2 regions of the Nonomuraea sp. NPDC050328 genome follow, and region 2 is predicted to be linked to the other one. Evidence: riboswitches for the same ligand, from Rfam matches in the RefSeq annotation. Region 2 holds a riboswitch; the other holds the start of a gene.

Region 1 (7,250 bases), on a different contig from region 2:
ATGCCGAGCCCGCCGACCAGCAGCCGGCCGCCCTTGCGGGTGCCGTGCGCGCGGCGGCCCATCCAGGCGCCGAGCAGGGTGCCGATCAGCACGCCGACCACGCTGATCAGGCCGGCCACCGAGCTGGCCTCGCCGAGCGGGACCTTGAAGGCGCGGAAGATGTAGGTGGGCATCCAGTAGGCGATGCCGGCCAGGCCGACGGTGAGCACGCCGATGCCGACCGAGACCAGGGTCAGCGTGGGGATCCGCAGCATCGCCTTGACCTGCCCGGCGAACTTGATCCGCCCGGCCAGCCGGTCGGACAGGCCCTCGGTGGGGCGCGGCCCGACGGCGGTCTCGGGGACCGGCACCGGCTCCTTGCCGCCGAGGGCGATCACCCGGTCGAGGAAGCCGCGCGCGGGCTCGCGCAGCCACCACACCAGCAGGGCGGTCAGCACGCCGGGGATGGCCATGATCATGAAGCCGGTGCGCCAGCCGAGCCCGGCGGCGAGCACGCCGCCCAGCGCGGTGCCGAGGCCGCCGAGGTAGGTGGTCACCCGCACCAGCCCGTAGGCCTTGGGCCGGTTGGTGGGCGGGTAGTAGTCGGCCAGCAGGCTGCCCGAGGCCGGGTTGTCGATGTTCTCGGCGGCGGCGAGCACCGTGCGCATCAGGAAGAAGATCGCGAAGCCGGTGGCCAGGCCGGAGCCGAGCGTGGCCAGGCCCCAGACGAAGACCACGACGGCGATGATCCGGGTGCGGTTGTAGCGGTCGGCCAGCCAGCCGGCCGGCAGCGCCACGACCGCCGCGGCCAGCGCCGCCGCGGTCGGGATCGAGCCGAGCTGGGTGTCGCTCAGGCCCCATTCCGCCTTGAGCAGCGGCAGCATGCCGGACAGGAGATTGGCCTCGACCCGGTCGACCAGACCGACGATGAACAGGACGATCAGCGGGGCCCAGCCGTACGGTGCCGGGTCCATCGCGCTGATTCCGGCGCGTGGCGGCGTCCCCAGCCGCCCGCGATCCGCTGCAACGACCATCGTGTGCTCCCTTGCGCTAGAACCTTTTTCTAAAATTTGGTTCTAGTGGGGGAGAGTGCCACAGATCACACCGCACCGGTAGTCTCCGAAGCTGTGAAAGAGCTGACCGAGCGGGTCAGGCGGTTCGCCGACGAGCGTGACTGGCACCGTTACCACACGCCCAAGAACCTGGCGATGGCCCTGGCCGGCGAGGTCGGCGAGCTGCTGGCCGAGCTCCAGTGGCTGACCCCCGACGAGGCCGCCACCGTCATGGACGACCCGGACGCCGCCGCGCGGCTGCGTTCGGAGCTCGCCGACGTGCAGATCTACCTCGTACGGCTGGCCGATGTCCTCGGCGTCGACCTGATCGAGGCCTCGCACGCCAAGATCGACGTCAACGAGGGCCGCTTCCCGCCGGATCCGCCTGATTGAATGCGCCCATGGCGCAGAATTTCGGTGATCACCAGCTCGGCATCTACCTGTCCGGGATGCTGGAGGCCAAGACCCCCGCCCTCACGACCGACCTGGCCGCCCTGGAGGAGCACGCCCGCCACGCGCTCAGCCCCGAGGCGCTCGGCTACATCGTCCCCAGCGCCGGCAGCGGCGCCACCGCCCGCGCCAACCGCGAGGCCTTCGACCGCTACCGGATCGTGCCGCGGATGCTGCGCGGCGTCGAGCGCGAGCGCGACCTGTCGGTGGAGATCCTCGGCACCCGGATGCCCGCGCCGGTCATGATCGCCCCGATGGGCGTGCAGACCCTCGCGCACCCCGAAGGCGAACTGGCCACCGTGCGCGCCGCCGCCGCGCTCGGCCTGCCGTACATCCACTCGACCATGGCCGCGCACTCCTTCGAGCAGGTGGCCGAGGCGGGTGGCGACGCGCCCCGCTGGTACCAGCTCTACTGGCCGGCCGACGAGGACCTCTGCCGGAGCTTCCTGGCGCGGGCCAAGGCGGCCGGGTGCACCGGGCTGGTCGTCACCCTCGACACCGGGCTGCTCGGCTGGCGGCCGGCCGACCTCGACCGGGGCTACCTGCCCTTCCTCAGCGGCGCCGGGCTGGCCAACTACCTCACCGACCCGACCTTCGCCGGCGTGGACAACCCGGTGCTGCGCTGGGCGGGCCTGTTCGGCAACCCGGGGCTGACCTGGGCCGACCTGCCGTTCCTGCGCACGCACTGGGACGGCCCGATCCTGCTCAAGGGCATCGTCTCGGCCGAGGACGCGCTGCTGGCCGCCGAGCACGGCGTGGACGGCGTGGTGGTCTCCAACCACGGCGGCCGGCAGGTGGACGGCGGCATCGCCGCCCTGGACGCGCTCCCGCGGATCGCCGAGGCGGTGGGGGAGCGGCTGACCGTGCTCTTCGACTCCGGCATCCGCACCGGCGCCGACGCGGTCAAGGCGCTCGCGCTCGGCGCGCGGGCCGTGCTCGTCGGCCGCCCGGTGCTGTACGGCCTGGCCCTCGGCGGCCAGGAGGGCGTGGAACACGTGCTGCGCTGCCTGCTGGGCGAGCTGGACATCACCCTCGCGTTGTCCGGCCACTCCGGTCCCGGCGACCTCGCGGGCCTGGTGACCGGCGGCCCGATGTCGCACTGACTGGGCGCTCGTGGGAAACTTCGGATGTCCCCTACACCAGGAGGTCCTCATGACTGATTCCCAGGCTGAGCCCGAGTCGAGCTCTGACTCGCCGGAAGATGAGATGAAGCGCAAGTTCCGCGAGGCGCTGGAGGCCAAGCGTAACCAGCACGCCAGCGCGGAGGCCGGTGGCAGGGGCAAGGATCCGTCCAAGATCCATGGCGCCCATGGCCCGGCCGCCAACAAGCGTTCGTTCCGGCGCAAGAGCGGTTGATGCGCCCGGACCGAAGGGGTGTGGCCCTGGCCACACCCCTTCGTCATGTCCGGGCGACTTCGCTCGCCCTCGCTGCCCGCCGGGCTCGGGCGACTTTGCTCACACTTTCCGTTGGTCATGTCCCGGCTATTTTGATCACGGTCTTGCCCCTGGCCAGCCCCGCCCGGTTGCGGGCCACGGCCTCCGCCGCCTGGTCGAGCGGCACCTCCACGTCGACCCGCACCCGGTAGCGCTCGGCGTCCAGCAGGTCGGCCAGCGTCTCCAGCAGCACCACGCTCGCGCTGTTCTGGAAGTTGACCGCGTGCACCTCCCGCTCGGCCAGCGCGTCCACGTCCGCCACGCCCTGGGTGGTCAGCGCCATGCCACCGGGACGCAGCAGATCGGTGGCCGCCTCGAAGCCGCCCGCGTCCTGCACCAGGTCGAAGAGCACGTCCAGGCCCTCCGGATGCAACGCCCGCACCTGGTCCGCCACGGGTGAGGCGGTGTGGTCGATCACCTCGTCGGCCCCCAGCTCACGCACCAGCGGAGCCAGGTCCGCGGTCGCGGTGGCCACGACCCTGGCCCCCTGCGCGTCGGCGAACTGGACCACGCCCTGCCCGACGCCGCCGGTCGCGCCGACGACGAGCACCGTCTGCCCTGCGTCCACCCGCGCTTCTTTAACCAGGTTGTAGGCGGTCATCGAGGCCGTCGGCACCGCCGCCGCCTGGCTCAGCGTGAGCCCCCTGGGCGCCCTGGCCACCGAGCCGGCCTTGGCGACGGCGAACTCGGCGAAGGAGCCGCCCCCGGTGGACAGGCTCATGAACTGTCCGTAGACCTCCTCGCCCGGACGCAGCTCGGTGACGCCCTCCCCGACCGCCTCGATCACGCCCGCGCCGTCGTTGCCCATGACGAGCGGGAAGGCGTGCGGGACCACGTCCTTCAGCAGCCCGTCGGTGACCTTCCAGTCGAAGGGATTCAGCCCGGCGGCGTACATCCGCACCAGGACCTGCCCTGGTCCAGGCGTCGGAACGGGCACTTCCATGACCTCAGGACGCTCGCCGAATCGGGTGATAGCCACCGCTTTCATGATTCCTCCTCAATGATCGCATTTGAGGGGGATGAAACCCATGTAATCGAAGGCGTTCCGGCCACTCGGGAGGCGGGGTGGACCTGGAGTTTCGTGGGCATCCAAGGTAGATCTTCTGCCCTAATCATGGGTTTAGTTTTGCTTTTGCCCGTTTCTTGGCCTAATGTCCATTGAGTCAGGAGCCCGCTCAGCAGGGCAGACGCCGAATCCCGCGCCGCGCGGGAACCGGGGACCCACTTATCTGGGGTGAATCCGACGCATCGTCGGTAGGGCATCTCCACGCCCGAACCCGTCAGCTAACCCGGTAGGCGAGATGGAGAGGACAACCGCCAGTGCAGCACCGTGACAGATTCTCCGGCCGCGCCGTATCGGCACTCGGGTACTGATACCCCACCGCAACACCAACTGATCTTTTCGCGCCTCGCGTAGCGACCGTCGGCATCCCCTTATTGCCCGGCTACGCCCTTCATTGATCAGGCGCTGCCCCTGTCTCCGCACGAAGGACTTTCGCTTTTCATGACCGCCCGTTTTGGCATGCGCGCTTTCACCCTGCTCTCTTCCGGTGCGCTGGCCGGCCTCATGGCCATGACCGTCCCCGCCCACGCCGACTCCGTGCAGCTCACTCCGGTGGCCAAGCAGGAGCAGAAGCAGATCCTGCTCAAGGGCACCACCACCGCGTCCTACTACTGGGACGACTCCTCCGGCCGCAACGGCGACACCGGCCTGCCGGCCAGCGGCAAGCCCATGCAGAAGGGCATGGCCGCGAGCCCGAGCTGGCCCCTGTTCACCGAGGGCTACGTCGTCTACAAGGGCAAGAAGGCCCCGTTCTTCGTCGGCGACCGCGGTCCCGGCAACCCGTCCAACCGCGGCATCATGCTCGACCTGGACGCCAAGACCTTCGCCTACCTGCTGGGCGGCACCTTCAACGACAGCTCGCTCTCGGTCGAGGGCGTCGGCGGCGAGGGCCACGCCAAGGTGCAGTACGTCATCACCAAGTGGGGCGACGGCGTCGGCAAGAAGAACCACCCGGTCGCCTTCTCCACCGGCGCGTGGGGCCGCAAGGACAGCAACCCGGCCAAGCCCATCCCGCTGGTGAAGAAGACCGAGCCGAAGAAGGACCAGGAGCCCGAGGGCCAGGAGCCCGTCGTGGCCGCCGCCGCGGTCCCGGCCGAGCAGCCGGCCAAGGAGGCCACCTCCGCGGACCTGAAGACCATGGCGGTCAAGGAAGACGCCAACGGCAACAACTGGGGCGGCGTCCTGCTCGTCGGCGGCCTGGCCGTGCTCGGCGGCGGCGCGTACCTCGGTCGCGACCGCGTGCGCAAGCTCGTCCGCCAGTAGACCTTCCTCGAACCCCCCTCCTGAAGAGGCCCGGCACCGTGATCCCCCTCACGGCACCGGGCCTCTTCCTTTTCCTGCATGTGTGAGGGGTCTCTTCACGGCGGCCCTCCCTCCTCGCGGTGGGGTCCCTTTACGGCGGGCTACCAGAATGTCATTCTGTTCCCCGTGACCACGACCGTACCCGCGAACGGCATCGAGATCGCCTACGAGAGCTTCGGCTCCCCCGAGGGCCGCCCGCTCCTGCTCATCATGGGCCTGGGCGCCCAGATGATCCTCTGGGACGACGAGTTCTGCGCCCTGCTGGCCGACCGCGGCCACCACGTGGTGCGCTACGACAACCGCGACGTCGGCCTGTCGACTCACCTGCACGAGGCCGGCCCGCCCGACCTGGCCGCCGCGCTCTCCGGAGCCCCGTTCCAGCCCGCCTACCTGCTGTCCGACCTCGCCGACGACGCCGCCGCGCTGATGGACGCCCTGGGCTGGCCCGCCGCGCACGTGGCCGGCGCCTCGATGGGCGGCATGATCGCCCAGGAACTGGCCCTCTCGCACCCCTCCCGGGTGCTCAGCCTCACCTCGATCATGTCCACCCCGGGCAAGGCCGGTCCACCCACTCCCGAGGCCAGCGCCGCCCTGCTGTCGCCGCCCGCCCGCACCCGCGAGGAGGCGATCGCCGGAGCCCTGACGGCCTGGAAGGTCCTGGGCTCGCCGGGCTTCGGGCTGGACGCCGAACGCATCGCCCGCCGCGCCGGCCTCAGCTTCGACCGCGGCCACGACCCGGCCGGCGTCAGCCGCCAGCTCGCCGCCATCCTCGCCTCGGGCGACCGTACCGAACGGCTGGCCAAGCTCGACGTGCCCACCCTGGTCCTGCACGGCGAGCAGGATCCGCTGATCCAGCTCGCCGGGGGCCAGGCGACCGCCGAGGCCATCCCCGGCGCCCGCCTGGTCACTTTTCCCGGCATGGGGCACGATCTGCCCCGGCCGCTCTGGGAGCGGATCGTCACTGAGATCACCCGGCTCACCGCCGCCTAGAGCGGGGGTCGCGGCGGTGCCGCCCGCGGGCCGGGCGGCTCCGCCGTACGGGCGCTCAGACCTCGAGTTTCTCCTCGATGCCCCGCAACTGGTGCCGCGCGAGCGCCAGGTTGGCGCGGTTGCGGTCCAGCGCGAGGTAGAGGAACAGGCCCTTGCCGCCGCGGCCGGTCATCGGCCGGATGATGTGGTAATGCGTGCCGAGCGTGATGAGGATGTCCTCGATGTGGTCCTTCAGGCCCAGCGTGTCGATCGTCCGCATCTTGGCCTTGACGACCTCGGTGTTGCCCGCCGCCGCCACCTGCAGGTCGAGCTCCTTGGAGCCGCCCAGCACGCCGAGGGCCATGCCGCTGCCGTAGTCGACCACCGCCGCGCCGAGCGCGCCGTCGATGGCCATCATCTCCTTGAGGGAGACGTCCATGCCTGCCATCACTTACCTCCAGATCGTGATGCGATGGCGGCCAGTTTCGCCGCCGCTTTCCGGCCCTCCAGCCGCAGCAGACCGAGGTTGGCCCCCGGATCGGCGACGACTGCGAGGACGATCGTGGGGCCCGCCGCGTAGAACGCGGCGTAGCCGGCGCTCCCGGAGACCAGCGTCTCCTCCAGGGCGCCCTTGCCGACGAGGGTGGTCATCCGCCGGCTGAGGGCCAGCAGCGCCGAGGAGAGCGCCGCGGTCTGCTCGGCGCCGTCCCACTCGGGCTCGCAGGCGATGGTCATGCCGTCGACCGTGCACGCGATGCTCCCGGTGACGTCCGGCGTGCGCTCGCGGAGCAGGATCATCTCCTTGAGCACCTCCTCTTGCAGCTCCATGGACGGCCTCCTCCTTCTGCGGGTGAGGATCCTCACGCCAGCTCCTCCAACGCCTTCCTGAGCCGCAGGAGCACGTCGAGGTCGGTCGGCTCGTACGGCTGCGCCGGTTCGGCGGGCAGTTCGGTCTTGATCCGCCGCGGCAACGACGGCCGTTCGGCCACCGGCGCCACCCG
Region 2 (7,250 bases):
TGACCCGCGTCATGACGGCCGGCTTCCAGTTCGTCACCTGATCCTCCTCACGAGCACGAAGTTGATCGCCGCGCCGACCAGGATCAGCAGGAACAACATCCACGCCGCGGCGGCGGCGTAGCCGTAGTCGAACTCGCGGAAGCCCTGCTTGACGATGAACATCGCCACCGTCTGGAACTGGCCCTGCGAGCCGCCGTCCACGTTGCCGTTGTAGAACGTCGTCGGCTCGGCGAACAGGGTCAGGCCGCCGATCGTGGAGTTCAGCACGACGAAGATCATCGTGGGCTTGAGCATCGGCAGCGTGATCTGCCAGAACTGCCGGCGGCGCGAGGCGCCGTCGATCGCGGCCGCCTCGTACAGGTCCTTCGGGATGGTCTGCATCCCGGCCAGGAAGATGATCGCGTTGTAGCCGGTCCAGCGCCAGTCCACCATCAGCGCGATGGCGATCCAGCTCGGCAGCCGCTCGGCCCGCCAGTTGATCGGCTCGACGCCGACCAGGCCGAGCAGCCAGTTGGCCAGGCCCCAGTCGCGCGCGAAGAGCTGGCTGAACACGATCGCCACCGCCACCACCGAGGTGACCAGCGGGAACAGCACGCTCATCCGGATCGCCAGCCGGAAACGCAGCCGCTTGTTCAGCGCGTTGGCCAGCATCAGCGCGATCAGCATCTGCGGCACGGTGGCCAGGAAGAAGATGCCCGTCGTGTTGGTGACGGCGTTCCAGAAGTCCTCGTCGGCCAGCAGCTTGGCGTAGTTGTCCAGGCCCGCCCACTCCGTGGTGCCGGCCAGGTCGTAGTCGTAGAGCGAGTACCAGAGCGTGAAGACCAGCGGGAACAGCCCGAAGGCGGCGAACAGCAGGAAGTAGGGGGAGACCAGCAGGTACGGCACGGCCTTGAGGTCGAAGGCGGACCAGCCCCGCCGGCCGGTGGAGGGCGTTCTGCGGCGCGAACCGCGGGGAGGCCGGTGGGCCGCGGGCGGCGGCGCCACGTTGAGGCTCATGGGAGACCTTTCCAGACGGGTCGGGAACGATCCGGTACGGCGGGGCGGCCGGGCCCCCGCTCGGCGAGTCGGCGGGCCGCGCCGCCGTACCGGAGTCCGGGATCTAGGTCAGCCCGCGGCCTTCACCGCGTCGTCCACCAGCTGCTGCCAGGCCTTGTCGTGCGGCACGGAGCCGTCGTCCATGCCCTGGATGACCGACTCGATGGCGTTCTTGACCTGGGCGTGCTTGACGCCGAGGAAGACCGGCTGGAGCGAGGCGGCGGACTTGGCGAAGATCTCGCCGGAGGGCGCGTTGTCGAAGAACTCGCTCTTGGCGCCCTGCACCTTCGGGTCGGCCTGGGCCTTGGTGTTGCTCGGCATGTTGCCGAACTCGGCGAAGACGTCGGCCTGGACGGCGGCGCTGGTCAGGTAGTCGGCGACCTGCGCGGCCTCCTTCGGGTGCTTGCTCTGCTTGGGCACCGCGAGCCAGGAGCCGCCCCAGTTGCCGCCGCCGCCCGGGACCGCGGCGACGTCCCACTTGCCCTTGCCGGCGTCACCGGCGTTGCCCTGGACCACGCCGAGCATCCAGGAGGGGCAGCCGAGGGTGGCGAAGGAGCCCTTCTGGGTGCCGGTCGCCCACTCGTCGGTGAAGTTGCGCAGCTTGGCGGTCAGGCCCCCCTGGCTCATCTTCTGGGCGAAGTCGAACGCCGTCCTGACCGCCGGGTTCTTGTCGACGATCAGGTTGTTGTCCTTGTCGAAGTAGGTGACGTTGCCGTTCTTGGCCGCCTCCTGGTAGAGCAGCACCTGGTAGAGGGTGTTGGTGCCGTCGGTGAACTTCGTGTCGGGCACCTTGGCCTGGAACTGCTGGCCCACCTTCATGAACTCGTCCCAGGTCGGCCACAGGGCGCTGACCTCGTCGCGCTCGGAGGGCAGGCCGGCCTTCTTGAACAGATCCTTGCGGTAGCAGAGGCTCATGCCGCCGATGTCGGTGCCGAGGGCGAAGACCTTGCCGTCGCCGGCGACGCCGTTCTCCCACTTCCAGGCGGGGAAGTCGGCCTGGCGCTTGTCGAGCCCGAACTCCTTCAGGTCGGCCCACCAGGCGCTGTTGGCCTTCGCCAGGCCCATGCCGCCCTCGTCGATGCCCACCACGTCGCCCGCGCCGCTGCCGGCCTGCAGCCACTGGATCATCTGGGGCCAGTACTGCTGCTCGAACTGGTCGGTGAGGTTCTCGTGCTTGATCTGGATGTCCTTGTGCTCGGCGTTCCACTTCTCGACCGCGGTCTTGTAGCCGAAGTTGGCGCCGCCGCCGAAGGTCTGCACGCGGATGGTGATCGGCTCGGCCTGCGCGGCGGGGGAGCCGGCGCCGCCGGTGGCCGCGGGGGTGGTGGTGCCGTTCGAGCCGCAGGAGACCAGCGCCATGGCGGCCAGGGCCGCGACCGCGCCGCGGCGCTTGCTGATGGTCATGAGGTCCTCTTTCGTGTGCGCCCGTGGGGGATTCGGGGGTGAGGCTTGGGAGCGCTCCCATGAAGAGTGGCCATGGTGGGCTCGCTCGTCAACGGGCTGAAACACAACCGTGACCGAGAGAGCGTTTTCTGGTTTCTTAAACGGATATGTCGGCATGAAGGGGACGGAGGGGATGCTGGGAGCGCTCCCATACTGGGTGTCGCGAAACACGCAAGAAACGCCCGCCCCTGGGGAGGGGCGGGCGTCTCTTGGGGAGGGGGTGCCCCTGGGAGGGGCGGGCGCTTCTGCGGTGGTCACCGGGAAGTGGAGGCGGCCCGGGGGACGGGCCGCGAGCTCCTACTTGCCGTACTCGGGGTAGCCGTAGCCGACGACCTGGGACTTCGGCCGGACACGCTGCTCGACCTTGCCGTTGCCGGTGTTGCCCTCGATCGTGGTGATCGTGCCGTTGCCGTTGTCCTTCTCGACGAAGCCCACGTGGGCGATGCCGTCCAGGCTCTTGCTGCCGGACCAGGAGAAGAAGACGACCGCGCCGGGCTTGGGCGTGGTGCCCCAGCGGTTGTTGTTCTTGAACCACTTGGCGTGGGTCACGGTGTAGGCGTCCCAGCCAACGGAGCTGCGGGCGCCGGTGTGCTCACCGACCCAGGACACGAACATCGAGCACCAGGCGGCGTTCAGGTAGGCCTTGGTGGAGCCGCCGTCACGCTTGATGGTCTCCTGGGCGCGCTTGGAGGCGGCGTACCAGTTCTGGAACTTGGTGCCTCCGCCACTGGAGTTCTCGCTCACGCCGATCTGCTGACGGGCGAGGCCGAGGACCTTGGTGAGGGACGGCTTGGCCGGCATGGCGGCCTTGGGTGCCGCGGCGGGCGCGGCGGGTGCTTCCTTGGGGGCGTTGAAGGCGAGTGCGGCGACCTCGGGGACGCCGCCGATCTCGGGCTTGACGGTGTCAGCGTGTGCGACGTGGGCGCCGAATCCGGTGGCCGCGAAGAGGGCGGCGCCGAGACCGGCGGAGACGAGCTGGGCCTTGGAAGGACGCACGCGACGGTGTTTTGCCATGAGGGAAAGGACACTCCTTGCTTCATGCCGCTTACCGGGTTAGCTGACGGGTTCGGACGTGAAGCTGCCCTACGGCGCGCCCCTGGCGGGGTCGGCGCCGATTCACCCCAGTGAGACTTTTGGGTCCCCGGTTCCGCACGGTGGCGGATTCAGCGGTCACAGGCGGGGGCCTGTGAGAGGTGGTCGGTCAAGGCAAGGAACGGATGGCCGTTCGTTTGCCGGGAGTGACCAAAAGGTAATACACGCGGCAAGGAGATTACAAATCTGTAAATGTCCGGGCAGTAAAATCGGCTGTAGATCAATAGCCGCCGATCTACGGAAAACCCCTGTGGGCAGGGCGATCGGGGAATCGGCCGGTTCGCCGGACCCCCATGAGTAGATCTTTTTCGGACCCTCCGCCAGCCCCTGACTTTACCTTTGCCGACGGCGTTCCCCCGGCCCGGGACCGGGGGAACGCAACGGCCGGGATCAGCCGAATTCGGCCGGGTCGGGACCCAGGCGCTTGCCGTTGTTCAGCGCGCCGATCGCGGCCATGTCCTCGGCGTCCAGGATGAAGTCGAAGACGTCGATGTTCTCCTTGATCCGCGACGGGGTGACCGACTTGGGGATCACCACGTTGCCGAGCTGGATGTGCCAGCGCAGCACGATCTGGGCGGGCGTGCGCCCGTGCTTCTCGCCCAGCGTGGCCAGCGCCCGCTCCTCCAGCAGCCCCCGGCCCTGGCCGAGCGGGCTCCACGCCTCGGTCAGGATGCCGTTGGCCTCGTGGAAGGCGCGCAGCTCGGTCTGCGGCAGGTTGGGGTGCAGCTCGATCTGGTTGATCGAGGGCACGATCTGCGTCTCGTCCATCAGCCGCTGGAGGTTCTTGACGGTGAAGTTGGAGACGCCGATGGCGCGCACCCGGCCGTCGTGGTACAGCCGCTCGAGCTCCTTCCACGCCTGGACGTAGAGGTCCTGCTTGGGCGCGGGCCAGTGGATCAGGAACAGGTCGAGCTGGTCGAGGCCGAGCCGCGCCATGCTCTCCTCGAACGCCTCCGCCACCCGGCCGTGGTCGTCGTTCCAGAGCTTGGTGGTGATGAAGAGCTTCTCGCGCGGCAGCCCGGAGTTGCGCACGGCCCGGCCGACGCCCTCCTCGTTGTTGTACAGCCGCGCGGTGTCGATGCTGCGGTAGCCCGCCTCCAGGGCCAGCCCGACCGCCCGCTCGGCGTCCTCGTCGGGCACCTGCCAGACGCCGTAGCCGAGCTGCGGAATCTGGACGCCGTCGGTGTTGAGCAGCAGTGAGTTCATGCATCTCATTGTTCACCCTGCGTTACCGATGGCGTCAGAGGGCCGGGTTAGTGTCGGGCCACGGTCGTCGGCCCGCGGGATCGCCCGTGCGGTTCCGTGAGGAGAGGGAGGCCCATAGCGTGTGGCCGGCCTGGGTGGAATCGCCACTCCAGATGATTTGCGCGGTGGAAGCCCACCACGCCGGCCTGCTCGGGCCCACGACGGTGATCGTGCCGCGGGCGGGCGTGCGCGCCCTGCGCGCCACCCGCGCCGAGCTCGCGCGGCTCGGCCTGCCTCTGGGGGTGGAGGTGGCCGAGCCGCGCGAACGTATGCCCAGCCGCCTGGGGGCGGTGGGCGACGCCTTCTCCGGCCGCGTGCAGGTGCGCTGGCTGACCTCGTGGCGGCCGGTGGTGATCGTGGACGACGGGCTGGCGACCATCCGGCTGCTGGAGCTGCTGGCCGCGGGTCCCGGCCGGCCGCTGGTCCGAGCCCGCGCGACGCCGGGCGTGGCCCGCCGTGCGCTGGGGCTGGCCGCCGGGCTGCGGCTGCACGCCGGCAAGCGCCGGGTGACGGTGTTCACCGCGCTGCCGGTGGAGGAGCGGCTGGCGGAAGCCGTACGATCCGCGGGGTTCGACGTGATCAGCCACGACTTCGCCTGGCTGCGGGCGCAGCCGCTCGACCGGCCTGGACCGCCGCAGCGCACCGTCGTGCTCGGCACCTCGCTGGTCCGCAACGGCCTGGTCCACCGCGACCGCTACCTCGGCTGGATCACCGCGCTGGCGGCCGACGAGCCCGTCGCCTACTTCCCGCACCGCCGCGAGGACCCGACCGACCTGGCGCTGCTGCGCGAGCGGCCCGGCATCACCGTGCACGAGCCCGGCATGCCCGCCGAGCTCAGCCTGCGAGGTCTGGGCGCCGAGCAGCGCGTGCTCAGCCTGCCCTCCACCGCGATCAGCTCGCTGCGCGTCCTGCTGAGCCCGCGCGGCGTCGCCGTCGAGCCGGTCGAGGTCCCCGACGACTGGTGGACCAGCCGCGCCGCACCCGACCTGCGCGACCATCTCACCCTCTCCGGGGGCCCGGCCTCCGGCCTCTCAGGAAGAGCCGCCCGACCGTGAAGATCCTGGCCGTCGCCGATTCCGACTCCTACCTGAAGTGGGCGGCCTGCCTCCTGGACGATCTGCCCGCCGGCTGCCACGCCGAGCTCGCCGTCGTCCGCACCCCGATCGTGCCCTCCGCCCAGCAGATCGCCGCCGCCGCGGGCGCCCGCCCGCTCGCGGGCGTCCTGTCCGCCCGGGCCCTGCGGCGTACGGCGGAGCGGCTGCGCCCCGACGCCATCGTGGTGGCCTGCACCGGCCCGGTTGTCGACGTGCTGGTCTCCTCGGTGCTGGCCGGGCTGCGGCCCCGCCCGGTGTTCGTCACCGGCCTGCCGGGGATCGCGGTGCCGGCGACCGAGAAGGCCTGGCTCTACCGCAGCGGCTGCGACCTGTTCGTGGCGCACAGCGCACGCGAGGTGGCCGAGTTCGAGGCGCTGTCCCGGCAGCTCGGCGGCGGCGGCGCGGTCGGCCTGGCCCGGCTGCCCTTCCTGCGCACGGCCCCCACGCCGGGCCGGCCGCAGGCGGCGGGGGAGCGGCGGCGCGTGGTCTTCGCCACGCAGGCCAAGGTGCCCGGCCCGCGCGAGCAGCGCGAGCGGATCCTGCTGGCCCTGGCCGAGCTGGCGGAGGCCCGGCCCGACCTGGACGTCGTGGTCAAGCTCCGCGCGCTGGAGGGCGAGCGCCAGACGCACAACGAGCGCCACCCCTACCCCCGTCTCTGGCGCGACCTGGGTGAGCCCGGGCGGCTGAGCTTCGAGGCCGGCTCCATGCAGGAGCATCTGGACCGCGCGGCGGGGTTCGTCACGGTGAGCTCGACCGCGGCGCTGGAGGCGATCGCCCGCGAGGTGCCCCTGCTGGTGCTGGACGACTTCGGGGTCAGCGCCGAGATGATCAACCTGGTCTTCGAGGGCAGCGGGGTGCTCGGCTCCCTGGCCGAGCTGGCCGCGGGGCGCTTCCGCGATCCCGATCCGGCCTGGTGCGAGGCCAACTACTTCCAGCGCGACAGCGACTGGGTGGGCCTGCTCACCGCGCTGGCCGCCGGGCCGCGGATGCGCTCGCGCTCCCTGCTCGACGGGCCCGAGCACGCCGCCGCCCGCCGCCGGGCCCGGCTGCGCGTCGAGGTGCCGCCGCGGCTGCTGCGCGCCGGCTACCGCGCCAAGCGCAAGCTGCGCCGCGCCCTGGCGTGACGCTTTGCAACCACTTCCCAATCACTTACAAGTCCCCCGTGCCAGCCTCCCCGCGTGACGCAAATCTCGCCAGAGATCGCCCCGGCGGCCCCGCCGGGCTCCCACCCGGGGACTCTCACCGCCCTGCTGCGCCTGCGCGCCGCCACCCTGCCCGACGTCGCGCCGCACGTCTACGTGCTCGACGACCAGCACCTCATCGCCGTCACGCACGCCCAGC

What was found. A riboswitch is a leader RNA that binds a small molecule or an ion and turns the genes downstream of it on or off. The one in region 2 is predicted to bind cyclic di-AMP.
Region 1: it holds a riboswitch for cyclic di-AMP, as region 2 does, so the genes downstream of both, ACIBG7_RS42085 (hypothetical protein) here and ACIBG7_RS14830 (CHAP domain-containing protein) in region 2, are expected to answer to the same signal.

What each region holds. Positions count from the first base shown of each region.
Region 1 covers NZ_JBITIW010000018.1:42,086-49,335, forward strand. Annotated here, with positions in the region: gene ACIBG7_RS42060 (MFS transporter) at 1-1,013, opposite strand, end outside; gene ACIBG7_RS42065 (nucleotide pyrophosphohydrolase) at 1,107-1,424, shown strand; gene ACIBG7_RS42070 (lactate 2-monooxygenase) at 1,433-2,584, shown strand; gene ACIBG7_RS42075 (DUF5302 domain-containing protein) at 2,634-2,837, shown strand; gene ACIBG7_RS42080 (NADP-dependent oxidoreductase) at 2,953-3,903, opposite strand; cyclic di-AMP (ydaO/yuaA leader) riboswitch at 4,094-4,229, shown strand; gene ACIBG7_RS42085 (hypothetical protein) at 4,420-5,241, shown strand; gene ACIBG7_RS42090 (alpha/beta hydrolase) at 5,407-6,270, shown strand; gene ACIBG7_RS42095 (hypothetical protein) at 6,326-6,697, opposite strand; gene ACIBG7_RS42100 (roadblock/LC7 domain-containing protein) at 6,697-7,077, opposite strand; gene ACIBG7_RS42105 (DUF4388 domain-containing protein) at 7,110-7,250, opposite strand, start outside.
Region 2 covers NZ_JBITIW010000003.1:722,281-729,530, reverse strand. Annotated here, with positions in the region: gene ACIBG7_RS14845 (carbohydrate ABC transporter permease) at 1-37, opposite strand, end outside; gene ACIBG7_RS14840 (sugar ABC transporter permease) at 34-996, opposite strand; gene ACIBG7_RS14835 (ABC transporter substrate-binding protein) at 1,105-2,439, opposite strand; gene ACIBG7_RS14830 (CHAP domain-containing protein) at 2,776-3,492, opposite strand; cyclic di-AMP (ydaO/yuaA leader) riboswitch at 3,504-3,657, opposite strand; gene ACIBG7_RS14825 (aldo/keto reductase) at 3,961-4,776, opposite strand; gene ACIBG7_RS14820 (hypothetical protein) at 4,941-5,870, shown strand; gene ACIBG7_RS14815 (DUF6716 putative glycosyltransferase) at 5,867-7,033, shown strand; gene ACIBG7_RS14810 (AMP-binding protein) at 7,088-7,250, shown strand, end outside.